2 regions of the Inquilinus ginsengisoli genome follow, and region 2 is predicted to be linked to the other one. Evidence: riboswitches for the same ligand, from Rfam matches in the RefSeq annotation. Region 2 holds a riboswitch; the other holds the start of a gene.
What was found. A riboswitch is a leader RNA that binds a small molecule or an ion and turns the genes downstream of it on or off. The one in region 2 is predicted to bind cobalamin.
Positions count from the first base shown of each region.

Region 1: linked by a shared signal. The riboswitch ahead of cobU (bifunctional adenosylcobinamide kinase/adenosylcobinamide-phosphate guanylyltransferase) and the one ahead of E9232_RS13820 (ribonucleoside-diphosphate reductase subunit alpha) in region 2 are both predicted to bind cobalamin.

Region 1 covers NZ_JAVDPW010000006.1:529,907-539,948, reverse strand. Annotated here, with positions in the region: gene cobN (cobaltochelatase subunit CobN) at 1-1,586, opposite strand, end outside; gene cobW (cobalamin biosynthesis protein CobW) at 1,586-2,614, opposite strand; gene cobU (bifunctional adenosylcobinamide kinase/adenosylcobinamide-phosphate guanylyltransferase) at 2,625-3,149, opposite strand; cobalamin riboswitch at 3,272-3,486, opposite strand; gene E9232_RS19555 (ABC transporter permease) at 3,528-4,565, opposite strand; gene E9232_RS19550 (sugar ABC transporter ATP-binding protein) at 4,586-6,082, opposite strand; gene E9232_RS19545 (sugar ABC transporter substrate-binding protein) at 6,248-7,273, opposite strand; gene E9232_RS19540 (acyl-CoA desaturase) at 7,586-8,758, opposite strand; gene E9232_RS19535 (hypothetical protein) at 8,900-9,196, opposite strand; gene E9232_RS19530 (ABC transporter ATP-binding protein) at 9,232-9,933, opposite strand; gene E9232_RS19525 (ABC transporter ATP-binding protein) at 9,939-10,042, opposite strand, start outside.
Region 2 covers NZ_JAVDPW010000004.1:476,355-486,396, forward strand. Annotated here, with positions in the region: gene E9232_RS13820 (ribonucleoside-diphosphate reductase subunit alpha) at 1-2,398, opposite strand, end outside; cobalamin riboswitch at 2,511-2,703, opposite strand; gene E9232_RS13825 (acetoacetate decarboxylase family protein) at 2,872-3,483, shown strand; gene E9232_RS13830 (hypothetical protein) at 3,446-3,637, opposite strand; gene E9232_RS13835 (hypothetical protein) at 3,940-7,839, shown strand; gene E9232_RS13840 (LysR substrate-binding domain-containing protein) at 7,895-8,806, shown strand; gene E9232_RS13845 (acyltransferase) at 8,803-10,042, opposite strand, start outside.

The DNA.
Region 1 (10,042 bases), on a different contig from region 2:
GGCGGCACCAGCGCCGGGTCGTGATAGGTCGCCTGCGGGTCGATGTTGTAGCCGCGCGCCGGCTGCACCCCGATGATGACATGGCCGAAGCGGTGGACCGCCAGCCGGAAGGCATCGCCCTCGACGAAGGGATCGGCTTCGGGCTCGCCCCAGCGGGCCGTCACCGCCGTTCGCACGGGCTCGGGCAGGCCGGCGAAGAAAGCGCGGTAGTCGGCCAGCGGATAGGCCTCGCCGCCGGCGCGGTCGGCGCGGGTCGCAAGCGCATTGGTCGGCCCGGCCGTCACCCGCGCCATCAGGTCAGCCGCATCCTCGGGCACATCGGCGACGGCATAGCCGGCGGCGGCCAGGGCGCGCAGCACCTCGACCGTCCCGGCCGGGGTGTCGAGGCCGACGCCGTTGCCGAGCCTGCCGTCGCGGTTCGGGTAGTTGGCCAGGATCAGTGCGACCCGGCGATCGGCCGCCGGCGTCCGCCGCAGTCCCGCCCAGGCGGCAGCGAGATCGGCCACGAAATCGATGCGGTCGGCCACCGGGCGGTAGGACACCACGGTGCATTCGGTCAGTGGATCCCAGCGTGCCTCCGACTTGAAGGACACGGCGCGGGTCAGTACCCGTCCGTCGATCTCGGTCAGGGCGACATTCATCGCCAGATCCTGGGCCGACAGGCCGCGCGTGCCGTCGCGCCACGCCGCCTCGCCCCCGCCGGCGAACACCACCTGCAGCACGGGGCAGTCGGCCGCGTCGAACGGCGTCGGCTGGGTCGGGCCGCCGGGGCTGGAGACAGCGAAGCTGGTGGCGTTGAGGATTACCGCCGGCGGATGGCGAGCGAAGGCCTCGGTGACCAGCTCGGCCGACACCGTGTCCTTCAGGCTGGAGACGAAGATCGGCAGCGGGTTCAGTCCCCGGGCCTGCAGCGCCGCGACCAGCGCATCGACCGGCGCCAGGTTCCCCGCCTGCACCAGGGCCCGGTAGAAGACGAGGCCGGTGACGGGGGCGTCGCCCGGCCACCGCCCGGCGATCTCCGCATAGGACGGATGGCGCAGGTCCGGCCAGTACAGCCCGGCGCGCAGCAGCGGCCGCGGTTCGGCCCATTGCAGGTCGCGGCCGGTCAGCGTCGCGGCATAGGCCAGGAAGCCGCGGGCGTTCTCGATGCCGCCTTCGACCAGATAGCGCCACAGCCGGCCCCGCGCCTCCTCCGGCAGGGTCGACAGCGCGTCGAGATCGGCATCCGGCTTGTCGTCGCCCGGCAGCACGGCCAGGGGGATGCCCTCGCGCCGGCAGGCGGCATGCACCTGCTCGATGCCGTAGCGCCAATAGCCGGCGCCGCCGAGCAGCCGCACCACCACCAGCTTCGCCCGGCTGACCACGTCGTCGACATAGGTGTCGACCGACAGGTTGTGGCCGAGCTGCAGCAGGTTGGCCAGCCGGACTGAGGGGAAATCCTCGCCGAAACCGGACCGCGCCGCCGACAGGCAGGCGAGTTCGGTGTCGGCCGCGGTCAGGACGACGATGTCGCCCGGACTCTGGCCGAGATCGACCGCCTCCGACCCGTCGGCGACGCTGCCCGGCTGGGTGGCGAGGAGATGCATCAGGCCGCGAGCGATGCGGTGATGGCGGCGCGGTCGAGGCCGCGTTCGCCGATCACCACCAGGGTGGTGCCGCGGGCCTCGTCGGCGCGCCACGGGCGGTCGTAGTAATGCTGGATCCGGCCGCCCACCGCCTGGACCACCAGGCGCATCGGCTTGCCCTCGACCGCGGCGAAGCCCTTCAGCCGCAGGATGTCATGCGCCTCGATCACCGGCTTCAGCTTGCGCGTCAGGGCGTCGGGGTCGGTCACGGCGCCGAGATCGACATGGAAGCTCTCGAAATCATCGTGGTCGTGCTCGTCCTCGGCATCGTGATGCGAGGGGCGCGCCGCCAGATCGTCCTCGGCCGCGGAGCCGAGGCCCAGCAGCACCGCGGCGTCGATCGCGCCGTGGCGGGCCTTGACCACCTTGACCCCCGGGCGCAGCTGCGCGGCCAGCTCGGCGGACACCGTCGCTAGCCCGGCCTCATCCAGCAGGTCGGTCTTGTTCAGGATCACCATGTCGGCGCAGGCGAGCTGGTCCTCGAACAGCTCCTCCAGCGGGTTGTCATGGTCCAGCCCCTCGTCGGCCGCGCGCTGGGCGGCCAGCGCCTCCTCGTCCAGCGCGAAGCGGCCCTCGGACATGGCGGCGCCGTCGATCACGGTGATGACGCCGTCGACCGTGACCCGAGTGCGGATCTCGGGCCAGCCGAACGCCTTGACCAGCGGCTTCGGCAGGGCCAGGCCGCTGGTCTCGATCACGATGTGGTCCGGCGGCTCGGCGCGGTTCAGCAGCTTCTCGATGGTCGGGATGAAGTCGTCGGCCACGGTGCAGCAGATGCAGCCATTGGCCAGCTCCACCACATCCTCCTCGCGGCAGGTGGCGTCGCCGCAGCTGCGCAGCAGGTCGCCATCGACCCCGACATCGCCGAACTCGTTGATGATCAGGGCCAGCCGGCGGCCATTCGCGGTCTGCAGCAGGTGGCGGATCAGCGTGGTCTTGCCGGCGCCGAGGAAGCCGGTGATGACGGTGGCGGGGATCTTGGCGGGCATGCGGTCTCTCTCAGGCGGATTTCAGGGTTAGGGGAAGGCCGGCGGCGACGAAGACGACGGAGGGAACCACGGCCGCCACGGCCTGGTGCAGGCGCCCGGCATGGTCGCGGAAGGCGCGGGCCAGGGCGTTGTCGGGGACGATGCCGAGCCCGACCTCGTTCGAGACCAGCACCACGGGGCCGGCCGGCGCCGCCAGCCAGCGCACCAGCCGGTCGGTCTCATCAGCGATGTCGCGGTCGGCATGCATGAGGTTGGACAGCCACAGCGTCAGGCAGTCGACCAGCACGGCGTGGCCGGGGCCGGCGACCTTGTCCAGGGTCTCGACCAGCTCCAGCGGCGCCTCGACCGTGCGCCAGCGCGAGCCGCGCTGTTCCTGGTGGCGGGAGATGCGCTCGACCATCTCGGCGTCCCAGGCCTCGGCGGTGGCGAGATAGATGCAGTCGCCGGGCTGGCTCTCGACCAGCGCCTCGGCATGGCGGCTCTTGCCCGAACGGGCGCCGCCCAGCACCAGCGTCGCTGCCGGCAGACTAGCCACTGATAGCTCGATGCTGCACGCCTCGCCCTTCCGGTCGGCCGGCCAGGGCAATCGGACGCCGGAGACGGTGCCCGGAAGGCGCCATGCATCCCGCGCCACCGGTTCACCCCGCCCGGCGGTTCGCACGCATCGCCTCGCCGGCAGGTCTCCTGGCTCGCGGGTCGTCGCCTGCCTCCGCCTTCCCGGCCATCGGCCAGTGGCTGTCGGAGTTGGGCTCGCCGCCTACAGTTGCGGGGGCAGCCGCGGATCAGGCCTCCTGAAAGGATAGACCGTCCCGCGTTCCCTTTTCATCCCCTCGGGCGTCCGCCCTTGGGGAACCAGCTGCGCGATGGCCGCACAGTAGGAGGCGCGGGCAAGGGGGTCAACGGCGCCGAAGCGTCACGACGCCTTGCCGGTGTCGCCGGCGGAGCGCAGCCGCTGGGCGTAGACGTTGATCACCAGGGCCGCGAGCAGGATCAGGCCGCGGATCAGGATCTTCAGGAAGCTGTCGATGTTGACGTGGTCCAGCCCGTTGTTCAGCACGCCCAGGATGAACAGCCCGATGATGGTGTTGCCGATGCCGCCGCGGCCGCCGAACAGGCTGGTGCCGCCGACCACCACCGCGGCGATGGCGTCGAGCAGGAAGGTGTCGAACTCGTTCTGCTGGGCGCTGCCGAAATAGGCGACGCCGAGCATGCCGGCGATGCCGGAGCAGACGGCCGAGATCACCATCACCGCGCCGACGATGACCCGGACGTTGACGCCGGAATACTCCGCCGCCTCGCGGTTGCCGCCCACCATGTAGACGTAGCGGCCGAAGCGCGTGTAGGTCAGCACCAGGTGCCCGGCCAGCAGCATGATGGCGGCCACGATCACGATCCATGGGATGCCGCCGATCGAGCCGGAGCCCAGGGTGACCACCAGCGGCGGCACGGCATAGGCGATCTGGCCGCGCACCAGCATGGCGCAGATCCCCGCGCCGATCTGCATCATGGCCAGGGTCATGATGAAGGACGGGATGCCGATCCGCGTCACCCCCACCGCGTTGACCAGGCCCAGCAGGGCGCAGCCGGCGAGCGCGATCACGATCGCCAGCCAGCCCGGCAGCGGCACGTTGGCGATGGTGACGTAGGTTTCCTGCGCGGTCAGGAAGGCGACGATGATGCCGGTGGCGTTGGCGATGCTGGCCACCGACAGGTCGATCTCGGCGCACAGGATCACGAAGGTCAGGCCGACGGCGATCACCGCCGTCACCGAGATCTGGTTCAGGATGTTGCTGAAATTGTCGACCGTCAGGAAGGACGGGCTGGCGATGCTGAAGAAGCCGACCAGGATGATCAGGGTGATGAACGGCGCGATGTTGCGCAGCTGCCCGCCCAGCATCCCGCCGAGCCGGGAGGCGGTGCCGCGGACCGGCGGTTTGGCTGACGCGTCCATGCGATTCCCCTGCTCCACCATCATGCCGCCTCGAGCAGGCGGTCCTTGCTGACCATGCCGCCGGCGAATTCGCGGGTGATGCCGCCCTTGCGCATCACCAGGATGCGGTCGGCGAGCGACAGCACCGTCTCCGGCTCGGCCGACACCACCACCACGCCGATGCCCCGGTCGCGCAGGCCGCGCACGATCCGGACCACATCCTCCTTGGCGCCGACATCCATGCCGCGGGTCGGCTCGCTCAAGATCAGCACCTTGGGCGTGAAGGTCAGCCACTTCGCCAGGGCGACCTTCTGCTGGTTGCCGCCGGACAGGGCGCCGAGATGCGCGTCGACATGCGGGGTGCGGATGCGCAGCTCCTCGACCCGCTCGCGGGCGATGCGCCGCTCCGACTCCGGGCTCAGCAGCCAGCGCGACACCCGGTCCAGGATGGCGATCGAGGTGTTCTTGTAGATCGGCTCGTGGTGGAACAGCATCGCCCGCCGGCTTTCCGGCACGAAGGCGATGCCGGCGCGGCGGGCGACGGCGGTGCTGCGCAGCCGCACGGCCCGGCCGGCGACCCGGATCCGGCCCTGGTCGGGCTGCAGCTTGCCGAACAGGGTGCGCGCCAGCTCCAGCTGGCCGCAGCCCATGAAGCCGTAGATGCCCAGCACCTCGCCCGCCCGCACCTCCAGCGAGATGTCGTTGTAGAAGCGGTCGGCCGACAGTCCTTCCGCCGCCAGCACCACCGGGGCGCCGGGCTTGGAGTCGAGCCGGATCTCGCCGGTGTAGCTTTCCTCCAGCTCGCCGTGGCCGGCGCCGATCATGTGCTCGATCAGCGCCGCCTTGTCGGTCTCGGCGGCGCGGGCGCTGAGGATGCGGCGGCCGTTGCGGAACACGGTGACGGCGTCGGACACCTTCAGGATGTCGTCGAGGAAATGCGAGATGAAGACGAAGCTGCGGCCCTCCTCGCGCAGCCGCCGCAGCACGCCGAACAGGCGCTCGATCTCCGGCGGCGACAGCGCCGAGGTCGGCTCGTCCAGGATGATGATGCGGGCGCCGGAGAACAGCACCCGGGCGATCTCGATCAGCTGCTGCAGCCCGATCGGCAGCGCCCCGGCTGGCGTGCGCGGGTCGACGTCGATGCCCAGCCGGCGGATCTGCTCGCCCGCCGCCTTGCGCATCCCGGCCCAGTCGACGATGCCGAAGCGGCCGACCGGCTGGGTGCCGAGGAACACGTTCTCGGCGACGCTGAGGTCCGGCACGATGCTCAACTCCTGATGCACCATGCCTACCCCGGCGGCGGCCGCGTCGCGGGCCGAGCGGAAGCGGACGGCCCGCCCCTCGATCCGCATCTGCCCGTCATAGTCGGCATGCACGCCGGCGATGATCTTCATCAGCGTCGACTTGCCGGCGCCGTTCTCGCCGACGAGGCCATGGATCTCGCCGGCCTCGAGCGTGAAGTCGACCTCCCGCAGCGCCCGGACGCCGCCGAACGACTTCGAGATGCCGCTCAGCTCGAGCAACGGAGTCTGGGTCATGGCGCGGGCCTGTCCATTCTTCGAGACGTCTTCCGGACGCCCGCCTCCATCGTCATTGCGAGGAGGCGAAGCCGACGAAGCAATCCATGGCGCCGATGCGGGCTGCCCCATGGATTGCTTCGCTGCGCTCGCAATGACGATCCTTTCACGACCGATCGGCTGCGATCAGATCAGGAAGTGATCCTGCATCCACTGCATGCCGGCGGCGTTGGCCTTGGTGACCACGGGACCGTCGGTGACGACCGATTTCGGGATGCCTTCGCCGGTCTTCTCACCGCCGGTCACGGCCGCGACCCCCGCCACCACGGCGCCGCCATGGATGCGGCAGGACGGGTTGCGCACGGTCGCGAACATGCGGCCTTCCGAGACCGCCTGGATCGCCGGTGGCATGGCGTCGACGCCGCCGATCAGGATGTCGGTGCGGTTGTGCGCCTTCATCACGTTGTAGGCGGCCAGCGCCATGTCGTCGTTGTGGAAGAAGGCGGCGCTGATCTTCGGATACTTGGTCAGGTGGGTCTCCCAGATCCGGGCCACCTTCGACACGTCCCAGTCGCCCGGATCGGTGTTGAGCACCTCGATCTTCGGGTACTGCTTGACCACCGAGTCGAAGCCGCGGGCCCTGCCCTGCGCCCCGGTGTGGCCAAGCGCGCCCTGGGTCATGATGATGGTGCCCTCGCCCTTGATGGCGGTGCACAGCGCCTGGGTCACGGCGGCGCCCATGAACTCGTTGTCGGGGGCCAGGAAGGAGTGGACGTTGATCTGCTCCAGCGGCGCGATCAGCGTGTCCATGTCGATCACCGGGATGCCGGCGTCAATCATCTTCTGCACCGGCTGGGTCAGCGTGCCGATGCCGAAGGCCTGGATCGCCACGAAGTCCCATTTCTGGGAGGCCATGTTGTCGATCGCGCCGCGCTGCTTCGGCGCCGCGAGCTCGCCGTCGAACCAGGTGATCTCGACGTTGAACAGCTTGCCCCAGAATTCCGCGGCCTGCTTGCCCTGGGCGCACCACGTCGCCTGCAGGCCGGCATTCGAGAAGGCTGCCTTCAGCGGCTTCTCCGACCGGCCGACGGCCTCGGCCGCCTCGGCCGCCGTCTTCAGGTCCACGCCGCCGAACAGGGCCGCCGCGGCGCCCGCCGAGGCGGCTGCGGCGACCATGAAGTCACGTCTGCTGCGATGTTCGCGATCGCCCATCTTCGTGTCCTCCCAATGTCTGGCAAAGATCTGCCACGAGCTTCTTTTGAGCTCAGACCGGGATTCTGACAGCGCTGTCAGCGGGACGCAACGTCAAACCGGTGCGGGCCCGGGGCAATCGGCCTTTGCGTTGCCTCTCCCGCTTGCGGGAGAGGTCGGAGACGCGAAGCGGCTCCGGGTGAGGGGATTTTGTCGAGGCCTGGGCCAGCCCTCACCCGGTCTCGCTGCGCGAGCCCGACCTCTCCCGCCTGGCGGGAGAGGCAACACGCTCCTTCTCGGCCCGATCCGGCGTCCACCGGATCGGATGGCCGGTCAGGCCGCGGCCAGGCGCTTGCTGACGGCGTCGAGGACCATGCGGTGGGCGCGCTCGACGATGTCCTCCATCGACCGCGTCTTGGCGAACATCGCCGCCGCGCGCAGCCGGAACTCCTCGCGGGTCGGCAGCGCCGGGAAATGTGCCTTGGCCAGCAGGTCCACGGTCTTGTGCTGGGCGGCCGCCAGGGCGTCCTGCAGGTCCGACAGGGTCGGCGCATGGGCATGGGCCAGCGCCTCGCGCATTGCCGCGGCGATGCGGTCGATGTGGAAGCTGCCCGCCAGCTCGGCGGCCGCGCGCTCGATGATCTTGGTGCCCAGGCGCTGCTCGTTGCGCAGCACCGCCTCGGGCGGGGTCTTCAGGTTCCACACCACGCCGCACCAGGACAGGGCCTTCAGGATGTAGAAGGTCGGGTCGAACTCCCACCAGCGGAAGCCCTGACGCACGCTGCTCTGGAAGGCGTGGTGGTTGTTGTGCCAGCCCTCGCCCATGGTCATCAGCGCCAGCAGCCAGTTGTTGCGGGAATCGTCGCCGGTGACGTAGCGCTTGCGGCCATGCACATGGGCCAGCGAGTTGATGCAGAAGGTGCCGTGATAGACCAGCACCGTGCTCCAGACGAAGCCGACCACGAGGCCCGACCAGCCGCCGATCAGGAAGGTGATCACGGCCAGGATGACGGCCGGGGTCAGCTCCCACCGGTGCAGCAGCATCAGCTCGGGGAAGCGCGCGAAATCGGCGATCTTGCCCAGGTCGGTGGTGCGGTGGCGGGTCGAGAAGATCCAGCCGAGATGGGCGTAGGCGAAGCCCCGGTGCCGCGGCGAATGCACATCCAGCTCGGTGTCGGAATGCAGATGGTGGTGCCGGTGCTTGGCGGCCCACCACAGCGCGCTCTTCTGCGCCGTGCTCTGCGACAGGAAGGCCAGGAAGAACTGGAAGACCCGGCTAGTGGAATAGGCCCGGTGGGCGAAATAGCGGTGGTAGCCGGCGCCGATGGCGAAGATGCGCAGGACGTACAGGACCACGCAGATCACCAGCGCCTGCCAGGTGACGCCGGTCCAGATCGCCGCGAAGCTGGCGAGGTGCAGCAGGACGAACGGCACCGCCTCCGGATACAGGATGTCCTCGTGATGGTCGTCCGAGGCTTCGTCCAGTCCGGGGTTCGGGGTGGTCATGGGCTCCGTGATCCTTGCCGATCTCAAATGCATCGACCGCGACGACAGGCCGGGGCGTCCCCTAGATAGGGTACCGGGCGGCGGCGTCAAGCCGAAGCAGCCGCCGATGCCCGGCGTCAGTGTCGCACGCGACCCCCGGTTTCAGCGGCTGGCCTTCATCTGCCCGACCCGGGCGGCCAGCTCGGCGAAGGACAGGGCCGGGCCGTCCGCCGTGGCCCGGTTGGCGAGCCGGAGGTAGCGCAGCGGAAAGCAGATCGCCTCGACGCTCGCGGCGCTCAGCTCGGTCGGCCGCCGGGAGTTCGAGACCAGGGCGGTCTCGGCCCGCTCCAGCGCGCCGTCGATCTCCTCCTGGTCGAGCAGGCCCTTGTCGCGCAGGGTCGTCATCAGCGCCGTCATCGCGGCATAGACGCCTTCGAGCTGGAGATTGGCCGAGTTCATCGCACACCTCGCAGTGGGGGAACGCGCAGCCGGGATCATACAGCCAGATAGCGCTCGCGTATCCCCTCCGCCGCCATCAGCTCGGTGCTGGTGCCGCTCCACACCACCCGCCCCTTCTCGATCACCGCATGGCGCTGGGCCAGGCGCAGCAGCGCGTCGAGGGTCTTGTCGATGATCAGGATCGACTGGCCCTCGCCCTTCAGCCGGCCCAGGCAGTCCCAGATCTCGGCCCGGATCAGCGGCGCCAGCCCCTCGGTCGCCTCGTCCAGCACCAGCAGCTTCGGGTTGGTCATCAGCGCCCGGCCGATCGCCAGCATCTGCTGCTCGCCGCCCGACAGCTGGGTGCCGCGGTGCCGCCGCCGCTCCGCCAGCCGCGGGAAGGCGGCGTAGACCCGGTCCAGCGTCCAGGGCGCGGGCCGGCGGAAGCGGTCGGCGGCGGTGGCGACCAGATTCTCCTCCACCGTCAGGGTCGGGAAGATCTGGCGGCCCTCGGGCACCAGCCCGATGCCGGCCTGGGCCAGGCGGTAGGGCGGCAGGCCGGTGACGTCGGCGCCGTCGAACACGATGCGGCCGGCGGCGGGGCGCAGCAGCCCCATCAGGCTGCGGATGGTGGTGGTCTTGCCCATGCCGTTGCGGCCCAGCAGGGTCGCGATCTCCCCCGCCCCCACGGTCAGGGCGACGCCGAACAGCACCTGGGCGCCGCCATAGCCGGCCTCCAGCCCGTCGATGGTCAGCAGCGCGGTCATGCCGCCTCCTCGCCGAGATAGGCGGCGCGGACCTCCGGGCTGGCGCGGATCTCGTCCGGCGCGCCGGTGGCGATGATGCGGCCATAGACCAGCACCGAGA
Region 2 (10,042 bases):
TGGCCTTGACGTAGAGGTTGCGGAACGCCGGCTCGATCGACTGGGCCACGCCGCAGATGTTGGAGATGGTCGCAGTCGGCGCGATCGCCATGGTGTTGGAGTTGCGCATGCCGGTGCTGCGCACCCGATCGCGCAGCCCGTCCCAGTCCAGCGTCTTGGAGCGGTCCATCTCCAGCACGCCGCCGCGGGCTTCGGCCAGCAGCTCGATCGAGTCGATCGGCAGGATGCCGCGGCTCCACAGCGAGCCCTCGAAGGACGGGTAGCGCCCGCGCTCGGCCGCCAGCTCCACCGATGCGGCGATGGTGTGATAGCTGATCACCTCCATGCTCTCATCGGCGAAGCGCACCGCCTCGTCCGACGCGATCGGCAGCCGCAGCGCCTGCAGCGCGTCCTGGAAGCCCATGATGCCGAGCCCGACCGGGCGGTGCCGCAGGTTGGAGCGGCGGGCTTCCGGGATGGTGTAGAAGTTGATGTCGATGACGTTGTCCAGCATCCGCATCGCGGTGCGGATGGTGCGCTCCAGCCGCGCCCGGTCCAGGCCGCGCTCGCCGACATGGTTGGCGAGGTTGATCGAGCCGAGATTGCAGACCGCGACCTCGTCATCCGAGGTGTTCAGCGTGATCTCGGTGCACAGGTTCGAGGAGTGCACCACGCCGACATGGCCCTGCGGCGAGCGGATGTTGCAGGGGTCCTTGAACGTGACCCAGGGGTGGCCGGTCTCGAACAGCATGGTCAGCATACGGCGCCACAGGTCGAGCGCGCGGACCTGCTTGTGCACGCGGATCTCGCCGCGGGCGGCCTTGGCCTCATAGGCCTCGTAGGCGGTCTTAAACGCCGGGCCGTAGAGGTCGTGCAGGTCGGGCACCTCGTCCGGCGAGAACAGGGTCCAGGCGCCATCGGCCTCGACCCGCTGCAGGAACAGGTCCGGCACCCAGTTGGCGGTGTTCATGTCATGGGTGCGGCGGCGATCGTCGCCGGTGTTCTTGCGCAGGTCGAGGAATTCCTCGATGTCGACGTGCCAGGTCTCGAGATAGGCGCAGACCGCGCCCTTGCGCTTGCCGCCCTGGTTGACCGCGATGGCGGTGTCGTTGGCGACCTTCAGGAACGGCACGACGCCCTGCGACTGGCCGTTGGTGCCGCGGATATGGGCGCCCAGGCCGCGCACCCGGGTCCAGGAATTGCCCAGGCCGCCGGCGTATTTGGACAGCAGCGCGTTGTCCTTCACCGCCTTGAAGATGCCGTCGAGGTCGTCGGCGATCGAGGTCAGGAAGCAGGAGGACAGCTGCGGCCGCGGCGTGCCGGCGTTGAACAGCGTCGGGGTCGAGCACATGAAATCGAAGGAGGAGATCAGGTCGTAGAACTCGATCGCCCGCGCCTCGCGGTCGATCTCCCGCGCGGCCAGCCCCATGGCGACGCGCATGAAGAACACCTGCGGCAGCTCGAAGCGGATGCCCTCGGTCTGCAGGAAGTAGCGGTCGTACAGGGTCTGCAGCCCGAGGAACTGGAACTGCAGGTCGCGCTCCGGTTTCAGCGCCGCGGCGAGCTTCTTCAGGTCGTAGCGCGCCAGCTCCGGGTCCAGCAGGTCGACCGCGATGCCCTTCTTCACATAGGCCGGGAAGTATTCGGCATAGCCCTCGACCATCTCGGCATGGGTGGCGCGGGTCGGCCGGCCATGGACGAAGGACAGCGCCTCGTGCCGCAGCAGGTCGAGCAGCAGCCGGGCGCTGACCTGGCTGTAGTTCGGCTCGGTCTCGATCAGGGTGCGCGCCGCCATGATCGGCGCCAGGGCCAGCTCGGCCTCGCTGATGCCGTCATAGAGGTTGCGGCGGGTCTCGGTCAGCACCGGCTCGGCCGCGACGTCGGCGAGGCCGGCGCAGGCCTCCTCGACCAGCCGCACCAGGCGGGCCTGGTCCAGGGGCGCGCGGCTGCCGTCGGCCGCGGTGACGTTGAGCACCGCCGCCACCGGCGAGGCCTCGACCCGTGCCGCGGCCGCCGCCCGCTCGCGCGCCCGCTCGGCCCGGTACAGGACATAGGCCCGGGCGACCTTGTGGTGCTCGCCGCGCATCAGCGCCAGCTCGACCTGGTCCTGCACCTCCTCGATGTGGAAGGTGCGGCCGTGGTCGGCCCGGCGGGTCAGCGCCGCAGCGATCTGGCCGGTCAGCTCCTCGACGATGTCATGCACCCGGCGCGAGGCCGAGGCGCCCGACCCTTCGACCGCCAGGAACGCCTTGGTCAGCGCCGCCGAGATCTTGGCCGCGTCGAAGGCGGTGACCGCGCCGTTGCGGCGGATCACCTGGTAGGCCGGTTCGGCGGCCTTCTGATTCGAGGCGGCACGGGGCGCGGCGGGGGCGGCAGGTGCGCCAGCGAGCGCGCGGTCGGTTTCCTGGATGGCTGACATCGGCTAACCCCATAGATGTAGAGGGGCTTGGGCCGATGACGCGGAGTCGACAATAGCGTCGGCAAGCCGACGCAATCCGACTGACGCACCATCGAGGCACCCCGCCCGAGGACGTTCTTCACGATCACGGGCCGGTCTCCTGGCTCGCGGTATCGACCCTTCCGTCTCGCCTTCCCGGCAGGTTGCCCCACCAGTGACTCAAGACGACGAAAGAGCCTTGCCGCTTACAGTTGCGGGGGCAGCTCCGGCCTTGCCGACGAATAGCGCACCGGATTCCCTGTAGCGCCCGTGATGTCTAGATATTGACGTCTTTATGGCGGTCTACGTCAATACCTAGTTGGTGAGGTCGCAAAACTCGCAATCCAAGTTCGTTTTTGACGGCCCGGATGCAATCCCGGATTCAACGGTCCGATCCGGCCCCATCGGCGCTTCGGCATGGAGCCCCCGGGCTGCCTGCTGTACACCGAAACGGCATGATCCAGCCCCCCTATCCAGCGCCGCCCTGGCGCCTGCGCGGCACCCTCGATGCGGCGCTGTGGCGGATCCCGCGCAACGCCCTGCCGGGGCCGCTGCCGTCCGGCGCCCGGCCGTTGGGCTGGGGCGGCACGGCGCTGCTGCTGACGGTGCGGGCGGATTGGGACGACCGGGGTGACCTGGCCTATCGCGAGCTGGTGGTCGCGGTGCCGGTGCGGCTGGGCTGGCGGTTCGGCGCCACCGTCACCGCCGCCTGGGTCGACAGCCCGGCCTCGCTGGCCGGCGGCCGGGCGCTGTGGGCGATCCCGAAGCGGCTGGGCCGGTTCGAGACCGCCGCCGGCCGCACCACCCTGGCCGATGCCGACGGCCCGGTCGCGACCACGGACGACCGGGCGGGCCGCACCCTGCCCTTCCGCCTTCCGGTCCGGCTGCTCACGCTGCAGCCGGGGGACGGCCAGGTGGTGGCGACGCGGTCCCGCGCCACCGGCTGCCTGGGCTTGGGCGGCGCCACCTGGGACCTGCCGGCCACCGGGCCGCTGGCGATGCTGGCCGGGTTGCGGCCGCTGCTGACGGTCAGGCTGGCAGACGCCGCGGCGCGGTTCGGGGTGTGACCGGCCGGCGGGCCGGCCCGTCCTCGGCGCAGTCGGGCTGCGGCGGCTCGACCCAGAAGGGCAGATCCGCCAGTTGGCGCGGGGTCATCGCCAGCAGCGTCTCGGCGCCGTCGGGATCACGCCGCTGGGAGCGTCGCCACGAGAAGAGTGTCATGATGGCCTCCTGGACCAGACATTCTCCATAGATAGGGCGGCGCGCGCCCGCCTAGGAGGGACAGCGTCTCTCCATGACTATAGAAAATCTCTATAGTGCGATGTCTGACGCTCCCGGTGTGCGCGGCCGCCGGCGGCATCCGGTCCGAAATATGACCGCTGTCCTGAAACCTTCACCGATCGAATGTGTTTTCACAGAACTGCCGCTTTCGGGTCGCGGCCTCTCGCGCATCACGCGAAACAATCAATCAGCCGCCAAGAGCAAAACGAAACACCATAAATCCCCTGCAAAGGAGATGCCCCATGGTCGGTCCGGTCACGCGTCAGCCGCCCCCTCCCTGGCGCACCCTCAGGCGCGATGCCCCCTCTTTCGAGCAGTCGCTCGCTTTGGCCCGGCAGCAGGCCCCGGCCCAGCCCGCCCAGGCTCCCGCCGCCCCGACCGACGCACCGCCCGCGCTCGGCCCGTTCCCGCCCGGCGCCAAGCCGCTGGGGATCAACGAGCACAAGGTCGGAGAGGCCTGGCCGTTCCGCATCTTCATCCGCGACGAGGGCTTCGACTTCACCGACAACGACGCGCTCCACGCGCAGCTGCCGGCCACGCCCAAGCTCGACCCCCTGCCCTTCGGCAACCGCCCCGCCGCGGCGCCCGGCGCCGACCGCAGGCTGCAGGCGGACGACACCGTCATCGTGCTGGACGAGACCCGGCTCGGCTATCTCGGCCAGCAGCGGCAGCTGCTGGCCAAGGCGTCCGATCCGAAAATCTCGGATTACGAGCGCCAGCTGACCAAGGACGACCTGGCCGCCGTCGTGGCCCAGGAGATCGACTACGCCGCGACCGAGCAGAGCGCGCCGGACTTCGACGCGCTGATCCAGCCGATCGCGGCCCGGGCCCCGGACGATCCGGTGTTCCAGGAGGCGATCCGCACCGCCAAGGCGCAGAAGCTGAACGAGTGGAAGGTCGACGACCGGACGGCGGACGGCGCCGCCGCGGTGCAGAAGCTCGGCGCCGACGGCAAGTACGACGACGTCACCGCCCTGGTCAGACAGCGGGTGATCGCCGCGGCCGACAGCACCGCCAAGGACACCCCGGAGCCGCAGGCCCTGGTGGCGGCGATGACCCATCTCACCGGCGTCTACAAGACCTATGCCGGCGGCGACACCGCGCAGTATCTGGCGGCGGTGCAGAAGGGCTTCAGCGAGGCCCACCAGGAGGTGTTCCTGGAACGGCCGATCCGCGAGATCGAGGCGGCCTGGGGCAAGGGCGGCAAGGACGGGGCCAAGGCCGCCGCGGCGAAGCTGGCCGAGCTGACCGACACGAACCGGACGATGCCGATCCTCGGCGGCCAGGTGATGAGCGACCCGCGGGTCAGCGCCATCGCGCGCGGCTGCGTCGACGAGGTCGCCAAATGGCGCCCGGGGCCCGACCTCAAGGACGCGAAGAAGGTGATCAGCGACCTGGCCCAGGCCAGCCAGAACGTGGTCTGTGGCGATGGTGACGCGCCGGGCCAGGGCAAGGCCGCGGTCGACGCCCTGGCGGGGCATATGGTCGACAAGCTGCGCAGCGAGGAGGTCACGGGCGACCATCTCAACCCGCTCAACATGATGAACCTTCCCGAGCTGCTGGCCCATGCCGGAGAGGAGGGGAACGTCACCCTGTCGCTGGCCATGACCGTCCGGCTGGACCAGCTGGCCGGCCAGGAGAAGAGCCCCAGGATCAGCGACAACAACCCGGCGCCGATGCGCGACGCCATCCTGTGGGCCGCGACCAAAGGCCTCGAGAATTTCAGCGGCACGGTCAAGGCGCATGAGGAGAAGACGCTGAAGGACGGCGACTTCATCGGCGTGCCGCTGCAGACCTGGGGCAGCACCCTGTCGCCCGAGGACCAGGCGGCGGCGATCCAGAAGCTGCTGGCCGATCACCCGGACAAGGCGAACACGCTGGAGCAGGACGGCCAGCGCACCACCTGGCTGAACGAACGCTCCGACAGCATCACCCGGGCGCTCGCCCTCTATGGCGGGACGCTCAAGCACGTCGAAGGTTTCGAGACCGGCAAGATCAAGAACTACACCGTGCCGGGGCCGATGCTGCCGCCGACCGACGCCCAGACCCTGCTGGCCGCCGCGCCGCGCGAACCCAAGCACACCAACCCGACCTGGTTCCTGCGGTCGAACCGGCTGCTGCTGACCTTCGGGCTGCAGGAGCAGCTCAAGCGGTCGATGCCCCCCGGCGACTACAAGAACCTGCTCGCCGGCAAGACCGACCAGCTTTCGGCCCGGGGGCAGCAGCTGCTGAAGGGCTCGAACGTCCTTGGCCGGTTCTCGGCGGCGACCAGCTCGTACCTGTTCGCCCGGAACGCGGCGGAATGCCTGTCCGGCGCGCTCAACAGCACCGCCTTCGTCGACAAGCTGGTCGACGCCGTCTACGTCCCGGTGCATGCCTCCATGTCGCTGTCGGCCGCGGCCAATGCCGGCATATCGCCGGAGCTGCGGAAGCAGATCTTCGGGACGGATGCGACCGGGCGCCCGAACACCCCGCTCAACAAGGCCTACAACGCGGCCGCCGGGCGCATCGACCACATGGCCGCCAGCGCCACCACCAAGGGCCTGCTGAAGGGCATCGCCGGCGCCATCCTGCGGGACACCGGCGACGCCTATTATGTCTTCGCCGACACCGTCAACGTCTTCGGCTACATGGGCAAGCCCAACACCGGCTGGGTGCACAGCGTCGGCTATGCCTTCAGCGTCGCCGGCGACCTCGCCTTCCTCTCGGCGCCCGGCTTCCAGATCGTCGGCGCGGAATCCACGGCGGCCGTGGCCGCCGGCGGCGCCGGGGCCGAAGGCCTGCTCGGCTTCCTGGCGACCCGGGGCGTCGCCTTCTGGACCGGCGTCGGCGCGGCGCTGATGGTGATCGCCTCCGGCATCAACTATTTCGCCAGCCTGGCGGACAAGGCGCATGAGTTCGACGGCGCCGATGCCGACTTCCTGAAGGCGCTGGGGGTCCGCGGCGACGTCGCCGACAAGCTGGGCCTGCACACCCTGGCGACGACGTCGGACCAGGGCAGCGCCGGCCCGATCCTGATGGCCGCGTTCTGGAACCTCGGCTACACCGCCAAGGACATGGCCGCGGTGATGAACAGCTGGACGCCGGACCAAGCCGACAAGATCGCCACCTACATCAAGTACTACAAGCGCCACACGGCGGAGAACGTGACCCAGGCGGTGCTGGACTGGGCGCCGAAGAACGGCATCCCGATGCCCCGCTACGGCGATGCCGATGTCGGCCAGTTCAAGGCGATGGGGGTGCGCGACGAGATCGCGAAGGAGCTGGGCACCACGGCCTGGCCGACCCCCGACCCCAAGCGCGTCACCGCCGGCCAGGTGCTGCAGCAGGGCTTCTCCTATCTCGGCTACTCCCAGGCGGAGATGGCCCAGGTGATGAACTCCTGGTCGCCGGAGCAGGCCGGGCGGGTCGCCGATTTCGCCAAATCCTACCGCACCGATTCCGGGGGCAAGCTGGCCGAAGGCTTCGTCGACTTCGCCAGGCAGAACGGCCTGCCGCTGCCACAATACGACGGTGCCGACGCCCGGCGGCTGACCGCCATGGGCGTCCGCCGCGACATCGCCGGCCTGGTGACCGCCAGCGTGACCCAGGGCGAGTCCGAGGGCGACACCAACCCGGTCACGGCGCTGACCGCGACCTTCACCAAGCTCGGCTATTCCCAGGCGGACATGGCCGCGGTGGTCAATTCCTGGACGCCGGAGCAGGCCGGCGGCGTCGCCGACAGCCTCAACCAGCTCGCGGTGCAGGCCAAGGCCGGCACCCCGCCGAAGGACATACCGGGCGAGCTGGTGCGGTCGCTGCAGTCGCGCATGGTCACGGTGCCGGCCTATGACGACGCCAACATCCGCGCCCTGACCGCGGCCGGGGTGAAGCGCGAGACCGCCCTGCTGGTGGCCCGGGACCCGGCCAACACGCCGAAGCGGGCACCAGGCTCCCCTCCGGCGATCCTCAAGGCGCTCGAGGCCCTCGGCAACAGCCGGGAGCAGGCGATCGCGGTGATGAACGCCTGGACGCCGCGGCAGGCCAACACCGTCGCCACCCTGCTGGACCAGACCTCGATCAACGCGCCGGTGCAGGATATTCCGAAGCAGCAGTTGCTCGACCTCGAGCAGTACGAGCAGGTGCCGCTGCATCCGAAGTAGCGGAGCGGACCGGCGGGGAGTGGTGAATCGTCCCACCCTCCGATAAACAGGCGGGATGGCCTCGCCCTTCCCGATCCCGCTGAACGCGCTGCGCGCCATCGCCGTGGTGGCGCGCGGCGGGTCGCTGTCGGTCGCCGCGGCCGAACTCGGGGTGACGCCCGGTGCGGTCAGCCAACACATCCGGCGGGCCGAGGCGCGGCTGGGCCTGCTGCTATTCGAGCGCACCCCCGCCGGCCTTGTGCCGACCCCCGACCTGCTGCGCATCCGGCCGATGCTGGACGCCGGCTTCCGCATGCTGGCCGATGCCATCGGCGCCCTGGCGGCCGAACGCGCCGGCATCCTGACCGTCACCGCCGGGTCGGCCTTCGCCGCGCGCTGGCTGGTGCCGCGGCTGTCCCGCTTCACCGGCCCCAACCCGGAAATTGAGCTGCGCTTCATCGCCACCGCGGCGGCGATCGACCTGGCCTCGAGCGATGTCGACTGCGCCATCCGCATGGGCCGTGGCGGCTGGCCGGGGGTGATGGCCGAGCGGCTGATCCCCCAGACCGTGTTCCCGGTCTGCGCCCCGTCGCTGGCGGCGCGGCTGCGCAGCCCGGCCGATCTGGGCGACGTGCCGGTGATCCGCGACGAGGGATCGCTGATCTCCTGGGCCGAATGGTTCGCGGCGGCCGGGGTGACGTCGCCGCCGCGCCTGTCGGGCCCGTCCTACACCGACCCGATCCCGGCGATCGAGGCGGCGCTGGCCGGACAGGGCGTGTTCATGGCCTGGCAGCTGATCGCCGCCGACGCCCTGGCCGACGGCCGGCTGGTCCGCCCCTTCCCCACCGCAGCGCCGACCGAGATCGCCTACTGGTTCGTGACCACCGAGGCCAAGGCGCGGCAGCGCAAGGTGCAGCTGTTCCGCGCCTGGCTGGAGGCGGAGCTGACGGTCAAGCGCGCGCGGCCTGTCTCCGGCGTGTGGAGCTAGTCTCGGGCCGGCCAGCGGATCTGGCCGATCGGCAGCGCCGGTTCCCAGCGATGGACGCCGGCCAGCCGGAAGCCGACCGTCCCGGCCAGGCCGAGATGCACCAGGATGAGGCCGATGATCGACAGCCACATCTCGGTCCCCTGCAGGCCGGGCGCCTCGTCGCGGGAGAAGGCGAAGCCCTGCCGCGGCGTGTAGTGCCGGATCGCGGCGCCCAGGAAGTGACGCATGGCATCCGCGATCTCCGCCTCGCGATACGCCGTCTGCCGGGCGCAGAGCATCAGGGGGTGGACGACGTCGAGGACGTTGCAGGCGTTGAAGCCCGCGCGCTCGAACCGCCCGTTGCGGCGGAGATGGGCCAGCACCGCGTCGATCGTCCGCTCGGGATAGGGCAGCGGGATGCCGAACTGGGCGTAGGTCCCCCGCGTCAGGCGGTAGAAGCCGTTCACCGGCTGCAGCCAGTCGTCGCCGGTCGGCCCGCTCCACAGGCCCGTCACCGGGTCGGCCCGGGTGGTCAGCCAGCCGATCAGGGTCGCGAGCTCGCCCGGATCGTCGAAGGACCGGGCGTTGAAGCAGTAGGCGGTGCCCAGCGCGTCGACCCAGGCGCCCGAGGACCAGCCGCGCTCCGCCCAGGGAAGGCCGTCCAGCGCCCGCTGCAGCGTCGCGGGATCGAGACGCGACGCCCAGGCGATCGGGTGCGGGAAGGCGGCGCCGAGGCATTCCAGGGCGTAGCCGACGCACAGGATGTTGTAGAGGTTGTCGCCGCCGGGCTCGGGCGGCGGCTGGCGGCGGACGGAATCGGGCGTGTCCGGATTGAAGCACAGCCCCGACTGCGGATCCTGCAGCGCCGCGAGACGGGCGACCCAGTCCGGGCCTGAGAAGGGCGCCGGCACCGCGCCGAACATCGCCGCGATCTGGATGGCGTCGCAATCGGCGCGGAACGGCGCATTCCCGCGGTTGCGCGGATCATGGTAATGCGACGCCGGTCCGGGCGCCGCCGCGACATGGGCGGCCAGGATCCCGGGCCAATCTTCGAGGATCTGCGCATCGAAGGCCTGGAGGGACGTCGCGGCCGGGTGCTTGCCGGCGGATTTGCGCGGGCTGCGGCGGTCGCGGATCAGCCGGGCGGGATTGCCCCCGACCAGGGCGTAGTCGGGCACATCTCGGGTGACCACCGCGCCGGCGGCGATGATGCAATGGCTGCCGATCCGGACCCCGTCGGTGACCACCGCATTGGCG